4 regions of the Mycolicibacterium phocaicum genome follow, and region 1 is predicted to be linked to each of the others. Evidence: predicted binding sites of a transcription regulator. Region 1 holds the regulator's gene; each other region holds the start of a gene.
What was found. The regulator LexA, encoded in region 1, represses DNA repair genes until DNA is damaged. The targets are predictions, from matches to a motif close to CGAACANNTGTTCG.
Positions count from the first base shown of each region.

Region 2: G6N46_RS19640 (HNH endonuclease signature motif containing protein) is a predicted target of LexA. The motif match lies at 2,816-2,829, and genes of this name have one in related genera.
Region 3: G6N46_RS04720 (HNH endonuclease signature motif containing protein) is a predicted target of LexA. The motif match lies at 2,063-2,076, and genes of this name have one in related genera.
Region 4: G6N46_RS25970 (error-prone DNA polymerase) is a predicted target of LexA. The motif match lies at 1,849-1,862, and genes of this name have one in related genera.

Region 1 is NZ_AP022616.1:1,261,037-1,266,146, forward strand. It holds gene G6N46_RS06145 (proteasome assembly chaperone family protein) at 1-677, shown strand, start outside; gene G6N46_RS06150 (alpha/beta fold hydrolase) at 722-1,744, shown strand; gene nrdR (transcriptional regulator NrdR) at 1,751-2,215, opposite strand; gene G6N46_RS06160 (LysM peptidoglycan-binding domain-containing protein) at 2,327-2,800, opposite strand; gene lexA (transcriptional repressor LexA) at 3,051-3,740, shown strand; gene G6N46_RS06170 (LGFP repeat-containing protein) at 3,807-5,110, opposite strand, start outside.
Region 2 is NZ_AP022616.1:4,101,077-4,106,186, reverse strand. It holds gene G6N46_RS19645 (nitrate reductase subunit alpha) at 1-2,426, opposite strand, end outside; gene G6N46_RS19640 (HNH endonuclease signature motif containing protein) at 2,842-3,927, shown strand; one part of gene G6N46_RS19635 (IS3 family transposase) at 3,975-4,265, shown strand; one part of gene G6N46_RS19635 (IS3 family transposase) at 4,268-5,110, shown strand, end outside.
Region 3 is NZ_AP022616.1:980,430-985,539, forward strand. It holds gene opcA (glucose-6-phosphate dehydrogenase assembly protein OpcA) at 1-874, shown strand, start outside; gene pgl (6-phosphogluconolactonase) at 867-1,601, shown strand; gene G6N46_RS04715 (ATPase) at 1,604-1,972, shown strand; gene G6N46_RS04720 (HNH endonuclease signature motif containing protein) at 2,080-3,495, shown strand; gene ppc (phosphoenolpyruvate carboxylase) at 3,782-5,110, opposite strand, start outside.
Region 4 is NZ_AP022616.1:5,387,382-5,392,491, reverse strand. It holds gene G6N46_RS25970 (error-prone DNA polymerase) at 1-1,834, opposite strand, end outside; partial or broken gene G6N46_RS25965 (IS5 family transposase) at 1,961-2,858, shown strand; gene G6N46_RS25960 (BlaI/MecI/CopY family transcriptional regulator) at 2,889-3,311, shown strand; gene G6N46_RS25955 (GNAT family N-acetyltransferase) at 3,365-4,606, opposite strand; gene G6N46_RS25950 (DUF998 domain-containing protein) at 4,690-5,110, opposite strand, start outside.

The DNA.
Region 1 (5,110 bases):
TGCACGACACCGCCGGGACGCCGTTCCTGCTGCTGGCCGGCATGGAGCCGGACCTGCGCTGGGAACGATTCATCACGGCGGTGCGGCTGCTCTCCGAGCGGCTCGGGGTCCGGCAGGTCATCGGGCTGGGCGCCATCCCGATGGCGGTGCCGCACACGCGGCCCGTCACCATGACCGCACACGCGGGCAACAAGGAACTGATCGCTGATCACACGCCATGGGTGGGCGAGGTGCAGGTTCCGGCCAGCGTGTCGAACCTGTTGGAGTACAGGATGATTCAGCACGGCCACGAAGCTCTGGGCTTCACGGTGCACGTGCCGCACTACCTGGCGCAAACCGCGTATCCGCCGGCCGCGGAGGCCCTGCTGGGCGAGGTCTCGCGGATCGCATCGCTGCAGATCCCGCTCCACGAGCTGTCCGAGGCGGGCGCCGAGGTGTACACGAAGATCAGTGAGCAGGTGGAGGCCAGCGCCGAAGTCGCTCAAGTGGTCAGTGCACTGGAACAACAGTACGATTCGTTCGTCGCTGCTCAGGAAAATCGGTCGTTGCTGGCACGTGACGAGGAACTACCCAGCGGCGACGAGCTCGGCGCACAGTTCGAGCAGTTCCTCGCCGAACAGTCCGGCGACGGATTCTCCGATCCCCAGGCCGGCGACGACGGCACTGTCGGCGACTGACCACGCGGTCGGCTCCGCCGACACGATGGGAAGGAGCTGGGACGATGTCCGATGGGAAGCCCACCCTGCACTCGGTGCGCGACGTCACGCCGCGGCTGGAATACCGCACCATCCACGGTTACCGGCGGGCGTACCGGATAGCCGGTTCGGGACCGGCGATCCTGCTCATCCACGGCATCGGTGACAACTCCACCACCTGGGAGACCGTTCAGACGCGCCTCGCGCAGCGCTTCACCGTGATCGCCCCAGACCTGCTGGGTCACGGCCAGTCCGACAAACCGCGCGCCGACTACTCGGTGGCGGCGTACGCCAACGGCATGCGGGACCTGCTCAGCGTGCTGGACATCGAACGGGTAACGGTCGTCGGCCATTCGCTGGGCGGCGGCGTGGCCATGCAATTCGCCTATCAATTCCCGCAATTGATCGATCGCCTGGTGCTGGTGGGTGCCGGCGGCGTCACCCGCGACGTGAACATCGCGCTGCGGCTCGCGGCCCTGCCATTGGGCACCGAAGCGCTGGCGCTGTTGCGAATCCCGTTGGTGCTGCCCGCGCTTCAGCTCGCCGGACGTCTCGGCGGCGCGCTGCTCGGGTCGACCGGTCTGGGTCACGACCTGCCGAACATGCTGCGGATCCTCAACGACCTGCCCGAACCCAAGGCCTCGTCCGCCTTTGCCCGGACCCTGCGTGCGGTGGTCGACTGGCGGGGCCAGGTGGTCACGATGCTGGATCGATGTTATTTGACCGAAGCCATTCCGGTGCAATTGGTTTGGGGCACCCACGATGCCGTCATCCCGGCTGCTCATGGCGAGCTGGCCCATGCCGCGATGCCAGGTTCTCGGCTCGAGTTCTTCGACAACTCGGGCCATTTCCCATTTCATGACGATCCCGATCGGTTCGTGAAGCTCGTCGAGGAGTTCATCGACACCACCGCGCCGTCGGTGTACGACCGCGATGCCCTGCGCGGCCTACTGCAGACCGGCGTCACCGCGAAATCGATCGACGCCCCGCAGGATACGAAGTTCGCGGTGCTCGACGCGATGGAGACCGACGAACGCAGCGCGACCTAGCGGCAGTCAGCCCGACGACGTCACGCCGCGGTGCGCGCGCAGCGCCTCGATTTCGCGTTCGAAGTCCTCAGCGGACGAGAATGAGCGGTACACGGAGGCGAACCGCAGATAGGCGACCTCATCGAGGTCACGCAAAGGGCCGAGGATCGCCAGCCCGACCTCATGGCTCGGCACTTCGGGAGATCCGGTGGCCCGCACCGCATCTTCGACCTTCTGTGCCAACTGGTTCAGGGCATCGTCGTCGACCTGCCGACCCTGGCAGGCGCGCCGCACGCCCTTGATCACCTTGTCCCGGCTGAACGGTTCTGTGACGCCGCTGCGTTTGACCACCGCGACGACCGCAGTTTCCACCGTCGTGAACCGGCGGCCGCATTCCGGGCATGACCGGCGACGCCGAATCGCCTGCCCTTCATCAGCTTCCCGTGAATCGACCACACGCGAGTTCGGATGCCGGCAGAACGGACAGTGCATCACCGCTCCTTCGCCGCACCGACAATCGACCGTTTCGAACGGTCTTGAGCCTACCCGTGCCGCTCGGACGCGGCCGGGCGCCGTGCCGATCGAGGTGCGCACGGGCTGTCCTCAGCCGACCGGCGCGATCAGCGTCTGACCGGCGTTCAGTGCCACCGACGGCAGCTTGTTGAGCTCCTTGATGCGGTCGACGACGGCGCTGACGGGCGCGTCGGGCGCCACGCGCCGGGCGACCTGCTGAATGGACTCCCCGGTCTGCACCCGGACCACCGCGAGCTGTGCGGGCACCGAGGCCGCCGACGATGTCGGCTGGACAGCTTCGCCGAACTGCGCCACCAGGCCCAGCCACACCGTGATCCCGGCCGCGACCAGAGCCAGCATCACCGTGGTCAACGGCGTGATCGGGTTGCGACGGTGCGAGGCCCGGGAGGTCAGTACTCCCGTACCGCGGTGGCGGAAGGCCGCGCCCGCAGGACGGGAACCAGCCGGCCGCAGCCGGGCCTGGCGGTGCGGATTCACATCTCCACGCCGAGGCACGGTGCGGACGACGACGTCGGTCGGGTATTCGCGGGTGATGACGGTCATGTCGGTTCCTCTCAGGAGTTCGTACATAGGTTCGATCGCTCTTGTGTTCGACTATATCGCCCAAATGTTCGAAAGGTAGAACATGTGATCGAACTGTTGCGAACGATACGACGACCCACCGACAAGTTCCGTTCGCCGACTCCGCCGCCCCTTTCACGACGTCACGACGAGATCCGTCCGCGACACGCCGACCCGCCCGATCTCGAACACATGTTTGATGAATCGTCCGCACTGGGCTAGATTCGTCTGCATGAGCGACAGCACCGATACCCCGGACACCCAGCCAGGCGGACGGTCCAGCAGCCTCACCGAGCGCCAGCGGACCATCCTCGACGTCATCCGCACCTCGGTCACCACCCGCGGCTATCCGCCCAGCATCCGGGAGATCGGCGACGCCGTCGGCCTCACCTCGACCTCGTCGGTGGCCCACCAGCTGCGCACGCTGGAGAAGAAGGGCTACCTGCGCCGCGACCCGAACCGCCCGCGCGCCGTGGACGTGCGCGGTGCGGACGACTCGACGGGCGCCACCATCACAACCGATGTCTCCGGTTCGGACGCGCTGCCCGAACCGACGTTCGTGCCGGTGCTCGGCCGGATCGCCGCCGGCGGCCCGATCCTTGCCGAAGAGGCCGTCGAAGACGTCTTCCCGCTCCCCCGCGAACTCGTGGGTGAGGGCTCGTTGTTCCTTCTGAAGGTGGTCGGCGAGTCGATGATCGACGCCGCGATCTGCGACGGCGACTGGGTCGTCGTGCGGCAGCAGAACGTGGCCGACAACGGGGACATCGTCGCAGCGATGATCGACGGTGAGGCCACGGTGAAGACCTTCAAGCGCACCAAGGGCCAGGTGTGGCTGATGCCGCACAACCCGGCGTTCGACCCGATCCCGGGCAACGACGCGGTCGTCCTCGGCAAGGTCGTGACCGTCATCCGCAAGATTTGAGGGCTGCCAGACCTAGAGATGAGCCCCGCTGCAGTCGCTCGCAGCGGGGCTCAGTCATGACTCCGGTCAGCCGCGGATGAACCCGTTGGTGACCGCGAATTCCTCACTGGCAAACCAGATTTGGACGGGCGCTTCGTCATACCCGGGAGATCCCGGCACCCAGTACAAACCCGACTCGGTATTGGCCTTGATGCCGTAGCCCTCTGGCGGCTCCGCACCGGTCGCGACGCGGAACGACATCTGCGCGGTCTCGGGTTCCTCGGCCCCCAGCGCATGGTGCCGGCCGCTGGCCGGACCGGCCGCGACGGCGTCCTCCGCAGGCGCCTCGTCCACAGGAGCCTCGGCTGCCGGTTCCGCCTCCGAAACCTCCGGCGTCTCGGCCTCGGCCACCTGTTCCTCGGGCTCGGACGCACGCTCGTCAGCCTGGTCCTCGGTCTCCTGGTCCTCGGCCGGCGCAGCCCAGACACGGTCGGCGGGGTCCCGGGGCCGAAGTCCGGCGAAGCCCGCCAACCCGGCCGCGGTCAGGCCCGCCGCCGCGCCACCACGACGCAACGCATCCGGGAGTTGCACCGAGGCCGTCGGTTCGTCGGCGGGTTCGCGGTCGCCGTCGTCGCCGCTCGCCTGCGGCTCAGGCTCGTAGGGTTCGGCCGCGTCGACCGGCTCGGCGTCGAGCTCGGCTTGCGCCTCGGCATCGGCATCGGCGTCCGCCTCACCGTCGGCGGGCTCGTCGGCGGGCTGCTCGGCCGTGAAATCGGGGTACACCGTCGGCGCGGTGTCGATGACGTCCGGGTTGCTCTGGAACGCGGGCCCGCCGTGCGGGCCGTCGAACTGCTGGTCCTCGGCCGCGAACTCGTCGCCGTACTCACTGTCGACACCGCCGTCCGCATACTGCGGGTCGCCGTACTCCCCGTCGCCGAGCTCGTGGTCGTCGTAGTCGTACGCGTCCTGATCGTCGACGGCGTCCGGTCCGGCGTGCCGCCGGCGCCGCAGCAGCGACGCGATCACGATGCCGACCACGACGAGCAGCAGCGGGATGATCGCCAGCAACCACCACCAGTGGAACTGGTACCACTTGCCGGCCTCGTCGGACTGCGAGGTCACCCCGCCCGGCAGATCGACACTGGGTACCTGCAGGCCGCCCAACTGCGACGCCAGTTCTGCCGGCTCGGTGCTGAACGCACGGCTGGACTTGTTCCACGAGATCGAACCGCCCGTGAACTTCTGGCTGACGACGTCGCCGCTGACGGTCTGATCGGCGGTCGGCGCGCCGAGCTTGCCGGTCGCGCCACCGAGCTTGTCCCACGCCGCGTTCATCGCGCCGCGGACGACGAACGCGCCGTGCTCGGGCGTCCAGAAGATCGCCGGGTTGT
Region 2 (5,110 bases), 2.8 Mb from region 1:
TGGAAGGCGTCGAAGTCGGTCTTGGTCTCCCATGGCGGCGAGATGGCCGGCGAGAAGGCGTGGACGAACGGGTGCATGTCGGTGCTCGACAGGTCGTGCTTCTCGTACCACGTGGCGGCCGGGAGCACGATGTCCGAGTACAAGGTGGTACTGGTGTTGCGGAAGTCCAGGGACAGCAACAGATCCAGCTTCCCTGCCGGCGCCTCGTCGCGCCAGCGCACGTCCTGCGGGTGCACTCCGTCCTCGTCGCTGGCCGCTACGTTGTTGTCGGCGCCCAGCAGGTGCTTGAGGAAGTACTCGTTGCCCTTCGCCGACGAGCCCAGCAGATTGGACCGCCACACCGTCAGACAGCGCGGGAAGTTCTCCGGGGCGTCCGGGTCCTCGCAGGCGAACTGCAGGTGCCCGGACTTCAGGCCGTCGAGCACATGCTGCGCCGCGTCTTTGCCCTGACGCTCGGCCTCGTCGGCCAGGTCCAGCGGATTGCGGTTGAACGTGGGATAACTCGGCATCCACCCCAGCCGGCTCGCGAGAGCGATGTTGTCGGCCGCCGTCCGGCCGGCCAGCGTGCCGGTGGCGAGCGGCGACGTCATCGGTTCGGTGGTGAACCGGTCGTAGCGCCACTGGTCGGTGGCCAGGTACCAGAACACGGTGCCCTGCATCTGACGCGGTGCGCGTTGCCAATCCAGCCCGAATGCCAATGTGCCCCAGCCTGTTACCGGACGGCACTTCTCCTGGCCGACGTAGTGCGCCCAGCCGCCGCCGTTGACGCCCTGACAGCCGGTGAGCATGACGAGAGAAAGGAACGAGCGGTAGATCTGATCCGAATGGAACCAGTGGTTGGTGCCGGCACCCATGAGGATCATCGAGCGCCCCTTGGAACGCTCTGCGTTGTCGGCGAATTCACGCGCGATACGCTCGGCGGCTTGGGCCGGCACGCCCGTGATGGCCTGCTGCCACGCCGGGGTGTACGGCTCGGTGGCGTCGTCGTAACCGGCCGGCCAGGTGCCCGGCAGGCCGTCACGGGCCACGCCATACTGCGCCAGCATGAGATCGAAGACCGTGGTGACCCGCTGGCCCGCAACGATTCTGGTGGGCACCCCACGTTCCAGCACACCGGGCTGGTCGGTGTCGAACCGAGGGAGTGCAACGGTAGCGACATCATTGGCGCCACCGTGCAGCGTGAGGAGGGGGTCGACCCCCTGCAGGTCCAGGTTCCATTTCCCTTCACCGGAGGCGGTGAAGCGATGGCCCAGGGACCCATTGGGCACCACCGGGGTGCCGTCGGCGTCGAGCAGTACCGGTTTGGAGACCGCGGCTTCCGTGTCCGCGTGTTCGCCGCCGAGATCCGCTGCGGTGAGGAACTTTCCGGGGACCAGCCGGCCGTCACGCTCGGTCAGGGCGACCAGGAACGGCAGGTCGGTGTACTTCTTGACGTAGTCGGTGAAGTACGGGGTGTTCTTCTCGACGAAGAACTCCTTGAGGATGACGTGGCCCATCGACATCGCGAGCGCGGCGTCGGTGCCCGGGTGGGCCGGCAGCCATTCATCGGCGAACTTGGTGTTGTCGGCGTAATCCGGCGACACCACAACGACTTTCTGGCCGCGGTAGCGCGCCTCGGTCATGTAGTGCGCGTCGGGCGTGCGGGTGACGGGGACGTTCGAACCCCACATGATGAGGTAGCCGGCGTCGAACCAGTCGGCGGATTCGGGCACGTCGGTCTGGTCGCCGAACACCTGCGGTGACGCCACCGGCAGATCGGCGTACCAGTCGTAGAACGACAGCATCGACCCGCCCATGAGCGAAATGAACCGCGCCCCAACGGCATGGCTCACCATCGACATGGCCGGGATCGGCGAGAACCCGGCCACGCGGTCGGGTCCGTAGGTCTTGACGGTGTAGACGTGGGCGGCCGCGGCGATCTCGGCGGCCTCCCACCATTCCGCGCGGACGAAGCCGCCGCGGCCGCGGGCAGACTTGTAGGCCTTGGCCTTCACCGGGTCCTCGACGACGTCGGCCCACGCCAGCACCGGGTCGTTCAGCCGCTCTTTGGCTTCGCGGTAGTAGTCGAGCAGCAGACCGCGTACGTACGGATACCGCACGCGCGCAGGCGAATACGTGTACCAGGAGAACGACGCGCCGCGGGGGCAGCCGCGCGGCTCGTATTCAGGCTTGTCGGCGCCGATCGACGGGTAGTCGGTTTGTTGCGACTCCCAGGTGATCACGCCGTCCTTGACGTAGATCTTCCACGAGCACGAACCGGTGCAGTTCACGCCGTGCGTGGAGCGCACCACCTTGTCGTGTGCCCAGCGGTCGCGATAGAAGTCGTCCGCCGATCGCCCGCCGACCTTGTGAATCGTGCGCTGGTCGCCGGAGATTTCACCGCGGTGAAAATACTTGGACAACCGCAACAACGCGTCGCCGGCCATCGCCGGGCTTCCTGCCAACTCGGCCACAAAGCCCTCCTCTCGAGCCGTCGGAACATGAGGTTAGAGCCGGTCAGAAGGCTGTCAAAAGAACGCACATGCCCCCTCCGTGCCTGTGCGACCGCGTTAACAGGGCTGTCATGTCATGAAACAGAGGCGATTTCGGCATCGCGGGTTCTACCTGCGGTGATCTGTTGATCAGGGTAAACGCGGAGCGGCGCGGTGCGTCGCCCGTCACATTGCCGAGGGGTCGCGATCCGGAATGTTTATCAGCGCGGTAACAAACCGCAGCCGGTACTCGGAACGATGGATTCCCGCCAAAGACAGGCCACCGGCACCGTCACGGACGTCCTGATATGTCCCGCACCGACGTGAAAATCACCCTTGCCGTTCGAACGTTTGTTCGATACACTGTGTTATGGGAATCGCACCGGATCTCAACCCACTCCTCGACCACCTGCGCGGCGTGGCCATCCCCGAGAACATGTCGGGCGAGGACGCCGTCAACGTCACGCGGCTACTGCTGCTGATCCGGGGCGTGGTCGACCATCTCGCCGCGACAATGACCGCGGTGCTCGACCGCTGTGGTGTGGCGGCATCGCAGGGACGGACGCCCCGCGAACTCCTGATGTCGCTGGGGTGTGCACCCTCGGTGGCCGAACGGCTGATCCGGGTCGGTGCCGCGCTACCGTCGCTGCCAACCCTAGCGGCGCATGCCGGCGACGGCGCGATCTCCGGCGAGCATGTCGACGCGATCGTCAAAGGCATCAACCACATCCACGCCCGCGCACCCGGACCAGTCGACGAGGAGACTCGCTTCGTCCAGTTGACCGACCTACTGGGGCAATTCTTCTCGGGGGCGACGCCGGCTGAGATCGGTAATCGGGCGCGGCGGCTGGGCAACCGGCACGCCGCCGCCGAAGGCGGGCTGCCGGCCGCCGAAGACCGGTCGATCAACACCGTCGACCACCGGATCACCTCCGACGGGCGGGTGCAGGTCCGGGCGGATCTGGATGCCGAAGTCGGCGCCAAATACATCGCCGCGATGGAGGAACACTCGGCACCGCGACCCGAACCCGACGGCAGCCCCGACGTGCGCTCGGCAGGCAGGCGGCGCGCCGATGCCCTGGAGGCGGTACTGGATATCGCCGCCCGCGGCGGCGACACCGCGTCCGCGCCGCGCACCCAGCTCCTGGTGACGGTACCCGCCGACACGCCGGACCTGGCCACGCTGGAATTCATCGGATCGATCAGCACCATGACCCTGGACCGGCTCACCTGCGACACCACCGTCACCACGATCATCGTCGACGGCGAACAGGTACCGCTCGATATGGGGCGGGAGAAACGGCTGTTCCCGCCGCATCTACGCAAAGCGCTCTATCACCGGGATCAATGCTGCATCAAATGCGGCGCACCACCCGGACGCACCCACGCCCACCACATCGTGCACTGGACCCACCACGGCGAAACATCACTGAGTGCGGTTGACCCCGTTTGGTAGACATCCTGATCGCCCGGTTGCGGCTGGGCAGGGAAGGATGGCACCTGATGGGTGCGAAGAGGAAGTCGTATACCCCGGCTTATCGGCGGGAGGCGGCGCATCTGGTGATCGATACCGGGCGCACGATCGTTGAGGTGGCCCGGGAGATCGGCGTGGGTGAACAGCTTCTGGGCCGGTGGGTCGCGATCGAACGCTCACAGATGGCTGATCCGCCGACGGCAATCGATGCAGATGAGCGGACCGAATTGGAGCGGCTGCGCCGTGAGGTGGCTGAGTTGCGGATGGATCGGGAATTCCTGAAAAAAGCCGCGGCCTTCTTCGCTGCGGAGAACTCGAACCCGCCGAGGCGTTCGAATTGATCCACGCGCAGAAGGCCGTCCCGCAGATGCCCACCATCGCCCGGATGTGCACGCTGCTGGGCGTCTCCCGGTCGGGCTACTACAAGTGGGCCACCACACTCCTGGCCCGTGTCGGCGGGGTGCTGGGCAGCCGGGCGGCGCGCAACGCGGATCTGGTGGTCAAGATCAAGGTGGCCCATGATGCCTCAGATCAGGTGAACGGCTCCCCGCGGATCACCGCCGATCTACGGGCCGCCGGTGAAGTCGTTTCCCGCAAGACGGTTGCAAAATTGATGCGCCAGAACGGGATTCGCGGTATCAGTCCGCGACCGTGGACGCCGCCGACGACCATCAGCGGTGACGGGCCGTGCGTCCTACCGGATCTGGTGGCACGCCGGTTCGATCGTGGCGAGCTGAACAAGGTGTGGACCTCTGACATCACCTACCTGTCCACCGGGCAGGGCTGGCTGTACCTGTGCGCGGTCCGTGATGGTTGCTCGCGCCGAGTCCTGGGGTACGCCTTCGCCGACAGTCTGCACACCGACGTAGTCGAGCAGGCCTTGCGGCGGGCGGTGCTGTTCCGTGACCCGCCACCGGCCGCCGCTCCGGCCGATCGGGTGATCTTCCACGCCGACCGCGGCTGCCAGTACACCTCCGCGCAGCTGGCCGCCGTCGCCACGGAAGTCGGGGTCCGGTTATCGGTCGGCCGGACCGGTGTCTGCTACGACAACGCGCAACAGGAATCGTTCTGGTCGACCCTGAAAACTGAGTTCTATCAACGGTATTCGTTTGCCACGCACAGTGAGGCGATCCTGGCGGTCAGCAACTGGATCGAGAACACCTAC
Region 3 (5,110 bases), 280 kb from region 1:
CAACAAGAAGATCGTCGCGCTGCGTGAAGAGGGTGGTGCCATCACCCTCGGGCGGGTACTGACCCTCGTGGTGGCACCCGACACCGAGGCCATCCTCGAGGAGGCCATCGAGGCCGCCAACACCGCCAGCCGCGAACATCCGTGCCGCGTCATCGTGGTGATCCCCGGTGACCGGCTGGCCACCGAGGCCCGCCTGGATGCCCAGCTCCGGGTGGGTCGCGACGCCGGCGCCAATGAGGTTGTGGTGCTTCGCCTTTCGGGCCCGCTGGCCGGCCATGCCAGCAGCGTGGTGACGCCATTCCTGCTGCCGGATACCCCGGTGGTCACCTGGTGGCCCGATGTGGCACCCGCGGTGCCGGCGGCCGATCCGCTGGGCAAGCTCGCGATCCGCCGGATCACCGACGCCACCAACGGTGAAGATCCTCAGACCTGCATCAAGAGCCGGTTGGCCGGCTACACGTCCGGGGACACCGATCTGGCGTGGAGCCGGGTGACGTACTGGCGGGCGCTGCTCGCCGCCGCGCTGGACCAGGCACCTTATGAACCGATCACCGAGGCGCTGGTGTCGGGGCTCAAAGATGAACCGGCACTGGACATCCTGGCCGGCTGGCTGGCGGCCTGCATCGACGGGCCGGTGACCCGCGCGGTCGGTGAGCTCAAAGTCGTGCTGACCCGACCGACCGAGACCATCACACTGAGCCGTCCGCAGACCGGCGTCACCGCCTCGCTCACCCGCACCGGCCGGCCCGAGGCCCGTATTCCGTTGGCACGCCGGGAAGCTCGCGACTGCCTCGCCGAAGAGATGCGCCGGCTCGATGCCGACGAGATCTACCATCGCGCCCTCGTGGGCCTGGACAAGGTCGTATATGTCTGAGCAGATCATCGAGAAGTATCCCGACGCAGATGCTCTGGTGACCGCCGTCGGCGATCGCCTCGTGGCGGCCATCAACGGCGCCATCGAGGCGCGCGGCGTGGCATACATCGTGCTGACCGGCGGCGGTACCGGCATCAAGTTGCTCAAGCATGTCGGCGGGCATCCGATCGACTGGGCCAAGGTGCACCTGTTCTGGGGCGACGACCGGTACGTCCCGGCCGACGATGCCGACCGGAACATCAAGCAGGCCCGCGAGGCGCTGCTGAATTCCGTTGCCATCCCGGCAGACAACGTCCACGCCATGGCCGCCAGCGACGGCGAGTTCGGTGACGACGTCGACGCCGCGGCCGCCGCCTACGCGCGCGAGCTGGCACTGGTCGCCGGGAATGGTTCGCCGACACCGGAATTCGACGTACACCTGTTGGGCATGGGCGGCGAAGGACACGTCAACTCGCTGTTCCCGCACACCGACGCCGTCCGCGAGACCGAGCGGTACGTCGTTGCCGTCACCGACTCCCCCAAGCCGCCGCCGCGGCGGATCACGCTGACCCTGCCCGCGGTCCGTCGCTCCCGCCAGGTGTGGCTTGTCGTGGCCGGCGCCGAGAAGGCCGACGCGGTAGCGGCCGCGGTGGGTGGCGCTGCGGCCGAAGACATTCCGGCGGCCGGCGCGATCGGCACCGAGGCGACGGTATGGTTGCTCGACGCCGCCGCGGCGTCAAAACTGTAGCCATGGTCGACAAAGGCGACGGGCGGTCACGACCCGTGCGCGGCCGCATCCGAACGTTGACGGACGCCGCGTTGAACGCCGACGTCATGGTGTCCCAGGTCGACTCGCTGCTGGTCGACATGGAAGGCACACTGGCGACCCTCAGCACTCTGACCGGTGATCTCGACACCACGATGTCGCGGTTCAACGAGACCATCACCCAGATCGACGAACTCGCGCCGCGCATCTTCGGCGTGGTCGACCGGATGGAAGCGATCGTGACGCGCGTGGAGGCCATCGTCGGGGTCGCCGAGACAGTGCTATCGCCCATCACGGTCACAGAAAACGTCGTGCGAGGCATGGTGAAGTCAGTTCGCGGCTGGGCTCCGTAGCAGCCTCTGCTGAGAACTTTGGTCACTTTGTTTGCGCTGGTCACGGTAGGTCGCTGAGGCCACATTCGTCACAGCGAATTGTCGGTGGTTCGAACTATTGTTCGAATATGGCCACCGACCGCACCACCATCCGCACCGCCTACGCGGCCCTGGCGGATGCCCTCGCGGCGGTCAACAGCCTCGACTACACCGGACTGCCCATCGAGGTCCTACTGGAGCTGCAATCCCAGCGCGAAACCCTCAAATGCTCCGCCGAGGCGGTCGATCACCAGATTCTGGCCGCCGCCCAAACCCAGGCCACCGCCAAAGAGATCGGCGCCAAGGATTGGCCTGAGGTGCTGCATGTGCGGTTGCGGATCAGCCGCGAAGAAGCCCGCCGCCGGGTCCGCGACACGGATAATTTGGGCCCGCGCTCGGCCATCACGGGCGAACCGTTGGGACCGGTGTGGGAACTGGTGGCCGCCGCGCTGGCCGAAGGTGCGATCAACAGTGAGCACGTACAGGTCATCACCTGGTTTTTCCAGAAGCTGCCGCTGTGGGCGGCCGACCCGATCACCCTCGCCCAGTGCGAGACCGACCTGGTGGCCGACGCGAGAGTCAAGACGCCCGAGGACCTCCGCAAAGTCGCAGCGGACCTGTTGTACCGGCTCGATCAGGACGGCCCCGAACCCGACGACACCGAACCCGACCCGAAACGCTCGTTCGTCATGGGCAAGCAGCGACCCGACGGCCGCACCGACGTCACCGCCCAACTCGACCCGGAAGGCCGGGCCTACTGGCAGGCACTGTTCGACAAGTACGCCGCCCCAGGCATGTGCAACCCCGCCGACGAGGTGCCGTGCCTGTCGGGGACACCCACCCAAGAACAAATCGATGCAGATACCCGCACCCTGGCCCAACGCCAATACGACGCGTTCAAAATGGTCGGGCGAATGATGCTGGCCTCATCCAGCGGGGTGCACAACGGGTTCCCCGTCGGGGTAGTCGCCACCTGCACCGTCACCGACCTGGAAAAACGTGCCGGGATGGCTGCGACCCACACCGGGACGAAGCTGCCGGTGAAGGATTTGGTGCGGATGGCCGCACAAGGGTCGGACAACTACCTCGCCGTCTTCGACGACCACACCGGCCAACCGCTCTATTTGGGTCGGGCGGCGCGCACCGCCAGCACCGCACAACGGCTGGCCCTGTTCGCCCGCGACCTGGGCTGCACCCGCCCCAACTGCACCGCCCCCGCCTCGCGCTCCCAGGCCCATCACGTCAACACCAACTGGCGTGATGACGGCCCCACCGACATCACCAACCTCACCCTGGCCTGCGGACCCGACAACCGCCTCGCCGACACCGGCGGCTGGACCACCACCATGGGCCCCGACGGCCGCACCCACTGGACCCCACCACCACTCTTAGACGTCGGCCAACCCCGAACCAACCACTACCACCACCCCACGCTCTACCGCACAGAGCGCGGCGGAGACGCCGACAGCGACAGCGATGGCGAAAGCGACAGTCCCACAGGATGATCCGGCACTCCGATGCGGCGAGCCAGCTTCATCGGCGATGCCCGATGGGCGGATGCCGTCGGTGGCCATGCGAATCGGTGCGGCCGGCCTAGAACGGAAGCCCGGGATCCGAGGGCGGCGCGTCGGGGGTCGTCGTGGTCCTGTAGTCGTAGTGAAGGGTCCCGCCCACAATTGGGGATTCCGTGTTGCAACCGCCGAAAATGCCCGTGGCGGCCACCTTGCGATGTCCGCGGAAGTCGAACGCATGTAAGGCATTTCCTAGACATTGGCCGTCGTTGCAGGGCCGCTACCCGCTGTTGCGCAGTGCGGTGGCCAACCCACTCATGGTCAGGAGGATGCCGCGCTGCACGAGTTCGTCTTCGTCACCGGAGCGGTAACGGCGCAGCAACTCGACCTGGAGATGGTTCAGCGGCTCCAGGTACGGGAACCGGTTGAACACCGACCGGGCCAGTGCCGGGTTGTCGGCCAGCAGGTCGTCGTGCCCGGTGATGAGGGCGTGCATCCGGATGGTGCGCTCATGTTCGGCAGCGATCTTGTCGAACACCCGGTGGCGCAGCGCCTCGTCATCCACGAGCTCTGAATACCGCGCCGCCAGACCGAGATCCGACTTGGCCAGCACCTGCGCCATGTTGGACAGCACCGTCCGGAAGAACGGCCACTTCGCGTACAGGTCCTGCAGGACCTGGAGGCCACCTTCGGTGTTGTCGATGAACTCCTCGAACGCGGTCCCAGTGCCGTACCAGCCGGGCAGCATGACGCGCGACTGGCTCCAGGCCAGCACCCACGGGATGGCCCGCAGATCGGCGATCGAGGTGGTCGGCTTGCGCGATGTCGGGCGGCTCCCGATGTTGAGCGCACCGATCTCGCTGACGGGAGTCGATGCCTTGAAGTACTCGACGAATCCCGGTGTCTCGTGCACCAAGTCGCTGTACGCCCGTTGTGCGCGGGCGGCCAGGTCGTCCAGTACGTCGTAGGCGGGTGCGGCGGCGTCGCCGAGCCCTTCGACGTCGAGCAGAGTCGATTCGAGGGTCGCGGCCAGCAGGGTCTCCAGATTGCGATGTGCCGCATGCGGTTCGGCGTACTTGGCCGCGATCACCTCCCCCTGCTCGGTGATCCGCAGCGAGCCCCTGACCGCGCCGGGCGGCTGCGCGAGAATCGCGTCGTAGCTCGGGCCGCCACCGCGGCCGACGGTGCCACCGCGGCCATGGAACAGCCGCAACCGGATTCCGGTCTTGCGGGCCGATTCCACGAGATCGAGTTCGGCCCGGTACAGCGCCCAGTTGGCCGCCAGGTAGCCGCCGTCCTTGTTCGAGTCGGAGTAGCCGAGCATGACCTCCTGCTGCTCGCCCCGCGCGGTGACGATGGACCGGTACAGCGGAATGGCAAGGGCCGCTCCCAGAATCGCCGATCCGCGTTGCAGGTCGTCGATGGTCTCGAACAGCGGCACGATGCCGACCGGGCTGTAGGGCTCGGGTCCGGCGGCGTCGAGCAGGCCGGCTTCTTTGAGCAGCACCCCGGCTTCGAGCAGATCCGACACCGACTGACACATCGAGATGATGTAGTTGGGCACGGCCTGCGGCCCGAAGACCGCGACCGCTCGGGCCGCCGCGGCGAC
Region 4 (5,110 bases), 4.1 Mb from region 1:
TGTAGTGCAGGGCCGAGAGCATGCCCAGCCCGAGCAGATCGAACTTCACCAAACCGATTGCCGCACAGTCGTCTTTGTCCCACTGCAGCACACTGCGGTTCTCCATCCGCGCCCACTCCACCGGACACACGTCGGCGATGGGCCGGTCGCAGATCACCATGCCGCCGGAGTGAATTCCCATGTGCCGCGGCAGATTCCTGATCTGCAGCGCCAGATCGATCACCGCCTCGGGGATCTCCTCGACGTCCGGGGAGTCGGCCAGTCCGTTCCACCGGCTGATCTGCTTGCTCCACGCATCCTGCTGCCCCTGCGAGAACCCCAGGGCCCGGGCCATGTCCCGCACCGCGCTACGCCCGCGGTAGGTGATGACGTTGGCCACCTGCGCGGCGTAGTCCCGGCCGTACTTCTCGTAGACGAACTGGATGACGTTCTCGCGCAGGTCCGATTCGATGTCGATGTCGATGTCCGGCGGGCCGTCGCGCGCCGGGGACAGGAACCGCTCGAACAGCAGCTCGTTGGCCACCGGGTCGACATTCGTGATCCCCAGTGCGTAACAGACCGCAGAGTTGGCGGCCGAGCCCCGGCCCTGACACAGGATGTCGTTGTTCCGGCAGAACTCGGTGATGCTGTGCACCACCAGGAAGTAGCCCGGAAACTCCAGCTGCTCAATGATTTTGAGCTCGTGCTCGATCTGCCGGTACGCCTTCTCCCGGTCCGCGTCCGGTTTCCAGCCGTAGCGACGGGCTGCCCCCTCCGCCACCAGCTCACGCAGCCAACTGATCTCGGTATGCCCTTCCGGCACGTCGAACGGCGGCAATTTCGGTGCGATCAAACGCAATTCGAACGCACACTGCTCCCCCAGTTCGGCAGCGTTCGTCACCGCACCCGGGTGGTGGGCGAACAGCCGGGCCATCTCCGCCCCGGACCGCAGGTGCGACCCGCCCAGCGGGGCCAGCCAGCCTTCGGCCTCATCCATCGAATTGCGGGCCCGGATGGCGCCCATCGCCATCGCCAGTTTCCCTCGCGACGGCGCGGCGAAATGCGCGGCGGTGGTGGCGGCGACGCCGAGACCGAACCGCGGCGCCAGAGCCGCCAGCGTCGCATTGCGTTCGTCGTCGAGCGGATGTCCGTGGTGTGTCAGTTCGATGGTCACCCGGTCCGCGCCGAACCTGTCCACCAGGCCGGCCAGCGCCTTGTCCGCCGCTTCCGTACCACCTGACGACAAGGCCTGGCGCACATGGCCTTTACGGCAACCGGTGAGGATCTGCCAGTGGCCGCCCGCGGCCTCGGTGAGGGTGTCCAGGTCGTAACTCAGCACCCCTTTCTCGCCGCCGGCCAGATGCGCCCGGGCCAGTTCCCGCGACAGCCGCCGATACCCCTCAGGCCCGCGGGCCAGCACCAGCAGATGCGGCCCGGGCGGGTCGGGCAACTCGGTGCGCGGAGTGTTGCTGAGCGACAGTTCGGCGCCGAAAACCGTCGCCATGTCGAGTTCTTTGGCGGCCTCGGCGAAACGCACGACACCGTAGAGCCCGTCGTGATCGGTCAGGGCGATGGCCCGCAGATCCAGCCGGACGGCCTCCTCCACCAGCTCCTCCGGGGTGCTGGCGCCGTCGAGGAAGCTGTACGCGGAATGGGCGTGCAGCTCGGCATACGGCACCGACGTTCCCGGCCGCGCCGGACGGTTGACCGGGCGATAGTCACCGCGCTTACGCGACCACGCCGGGCTGTCACCGCCGTCGGCCGGCGACTCGGGGGAAGCACCGGCCACCCGAGGTTTACCCTCGAGCACCCGCTGCATCTCCGCCCAGCTCGGCGGCCCGTTGTGCCAACCCACCACATCAGCGTATTCGAAACTTTGTTCGAACGCCAGGTCTGCCGGATCTGCGGGAACTCGGGCGGCTCCCATCCGACTAGGGCGTGTCTGACAATTGTTTCGGGTGTGGTGTCTGAGACTTAAGGCATGTCGCGGTTTCAGCTGTTGTCCGATGCCCAGTGGGATCTGATTGCCGATTTGCTTCCTGTTCGAACGGGTAAGCGGGGTAGGCCTTTTGGTGATGCTCGTTCGATGGTCGAAGGCATCATTTATCGGTATCGCTGTGGGATCGCCTGGCGGGACGTGCCCGAGGTGTTCGGCCCGTGGCAGAGCATCTGGACCTGGCATCGGCGGATGAGCGCTGACGGCACCTGGGATAGCGTGCTCGCCCGGTTGCTGACCTCTGCTGATGCGGCCGGGATGATCGACTGGGCGGTGTCGGTCGACTCCACCATCGCACGGGCTCATCAACACGCCACGAACATCACCCGCGACACAGGGGGCTGGGTCGAATTACAAGAATCTGCTGATCGAGCCGCCTGACCATGGCATTGGGCGTTCCCGCGGCGGGTTGACCAGCAAGATTCATCACCTTGTCGACGGCCACGGACGGCCGTTGGTGGTGCTCGTCGGGGCTGGGCAAGCCCACGATGGCCCGGTGTTTGAGCATTTGCTCGCTCACTTGAAAGTCGGCCGCAGCGGCGGCGGTCGAGCACGGACACGGCCTGACCGGGTTCGTGGCGATAAGGCATATTCCAGTCGTGCGACCCGGATGTTGTTGCGGCGTCGACGAATCGGCGCGGCGATACCCGAGCCCGCCGATCAGATTGCCAACCGGAAGCGACGCGGTGCAGCCGGTGGACGACCACCAGCATTCGATGCCGCCGATTACAAAGGCCGCAACGTCGTCGAACGAAACTTCAACCAGGTCAAGCAATGGCGCGGGTTGGCCACCCGCTACGACAAACTCGCTGTCGTCTACCGCGCAGCAGCGGTCCTACGCGCCGTCACGCTTTGGCTTCCCCAATTATCAGACACGCCCTAGATCCCCAAGGGCGCCAGAGAGGGACGGACGATGGCCATGCTGAGGCACTTGGGCAATCTGGAACGCGAGGTGATGGATCACCTCTGGGACGCGGACGGGCCGCAGACCGTTCGCGAGGTCCATCACGCCATCTGCGCCGAACGCAAACTCGCGTACACCACCGTTATGACGGTGCTCCGCAGACTCGCCGGCAAGGGCGTGGTCCGCCAGCTCCGCGATGATCGGGCACACCGTTACGTCGCGTCGCGCAGCCGTGATCAGCTGGTGGCCGGCCTCATGGTCGACGCGCTCGGACAAGCCGCCGAGCAGAGTGACCGGCATGCGGCCCTGGTCCACTTCGTCACGCAGGTCGGGGCTGACGAGGTCGATGTACTGCGGCAGGCACTCGCCGCAGTACATCGATCCGGAACCAGCCGCTCCGCTGGGAGTTTGACACCCCGACTCAGCGCCTAGCGTGAATTCGTTCGCTTACCCAGACGCCGCGCCTTGCTGGGCGCCCGTTGCGACTAGAAATCGTCGGGCACACCTGGCGCGACGGGCCAGCCGAATGTGACAGCGGCGCGGTGCACCGAACCACGGGTGAGCTCACGAACGAACCCTGCGCTCGCCAGCGCCTGCAGACTCACCCCGCCGAGGTATACGGCGCCGAGATCGCGTACCGACATGGCGATATCCGCCGGCGCCGTGGTGCTTTCGCATTCGGCTCCATCAGGTCCGCCACGCAGCTGCCACCGGCCGGTATTCCATGGGCAGAACTCATCGGTGACGTCCAGCACGATATCGACCGGAGCGGCGTAGCGGCGCAGACCCAGTGCACCAGGCACATCGACCAGACGTACGTAGATGCCGTCCCGCACTTGGCACGCCAGCGCACGCCGGTCGGCCACCAGGCTGAGAAGCGGCTCATCGACGGCAGCACCGTCGTATTCGACGGTCCTGACCAAATCCATATCCAGGAGATAGCGCCAAAGCCGTGCGTACGCCTGATGATTGGCGGCCAGGACTTCTTGAATCTGAAGTTCACTGTTGGGCTGACCGCGGTCCGTCCAACTGTTCTTGGGCCGGTAGATGGCGAATCCGCTCGCGGTGCCATCGGCTTCGCGGTGCAGGAGGAAGCGAATCTTGCTGGCTTCCTTACGCCTTTCCTCGCTGTCGTGGATCCAGTGGTCCCACCACGGCCCCGGCCGCTCCATCAAACCCGGCCGCTGCACCACGGCCCGCTGATGAATCTCGGGCGCACTGGCCAGCAAGGTGTCGGCATCGACGTGGGTCACCGAACCGTCTCCGAGTTGGACGTCCGGGCGGAAGTTCAGTTCCCGGACCTGTCCCGACAGCTCCGCGATCGGTACTGCCATCCCGTAGCCGAAGCGCCCGTAAATGGCGGACTCGGATGCGTACAGCATGGCCAGCGCCTCGGTGCCACGCGCTCGGATGTCCTCGAGTTGGTGGCGCATCATCGCTGTGAGCAGGCCACGGCGCCGATGGCTGGGTGACACCGTGACGGCGGTGACGGCCGCCACTGGTGTAGTGCCACCGCCAGGCAGCACCACCTGCTTGCTGAAAGCTCCTGCGGTGGCGACCCAGTGGGTGCCGTCATGGAAGCCGAACATGCGGTCGTACTCGGTGAAGGCACGCGTCAGGTCGATCTCGTCCTGCCGCGGATCCTGTAGGAACACCTCGTACGACGAGGCTGCGAACGAATCGTAGTCATCACCATCGCTGACAGCGCGCAGCGTCAAATCAGTCATATACCAACGGATATCACGCGCCGCCGCGAGAGTCATCCGATTATTCCGGGACAGGAGAAAGGCAAGACCACCAACCACTTCGGTCAAGCGGCCGGAGCAGATGCCCTCTCGCTGAGCGTCATTCGCGTTCGGCGCAGTGCGCTGTCAGGCGTCACCGGCACGTAGTTGGCCACTGCGGGCAGCGGCCCGTTGATTGCGTGCTCGGCACGTCTGGCAAACACCACGACGACCAGGGGCCACGCCAGTTCAGTCACCGCGGTGAGTCGTTCAGCCAAGCCGAGAAAGACGCCGTGCCTGGCCTCGTAGTAGACCCACAGCACCAGCGCGCACAGCACCAGCGTCGCGGTCAGCGCGCAGCGCGGACGACACACCAGCGGGGTTGTCGCCGCGCTGCTCATACCCAGAATTGGCACCAGCGCCAACGCGATGAGGCCACCCCCGGCCGCCAGCAGATGGGTACTTTCGTTGGCGCTCACCGTGACCGGAAAGGCAGCGACGGCAAGC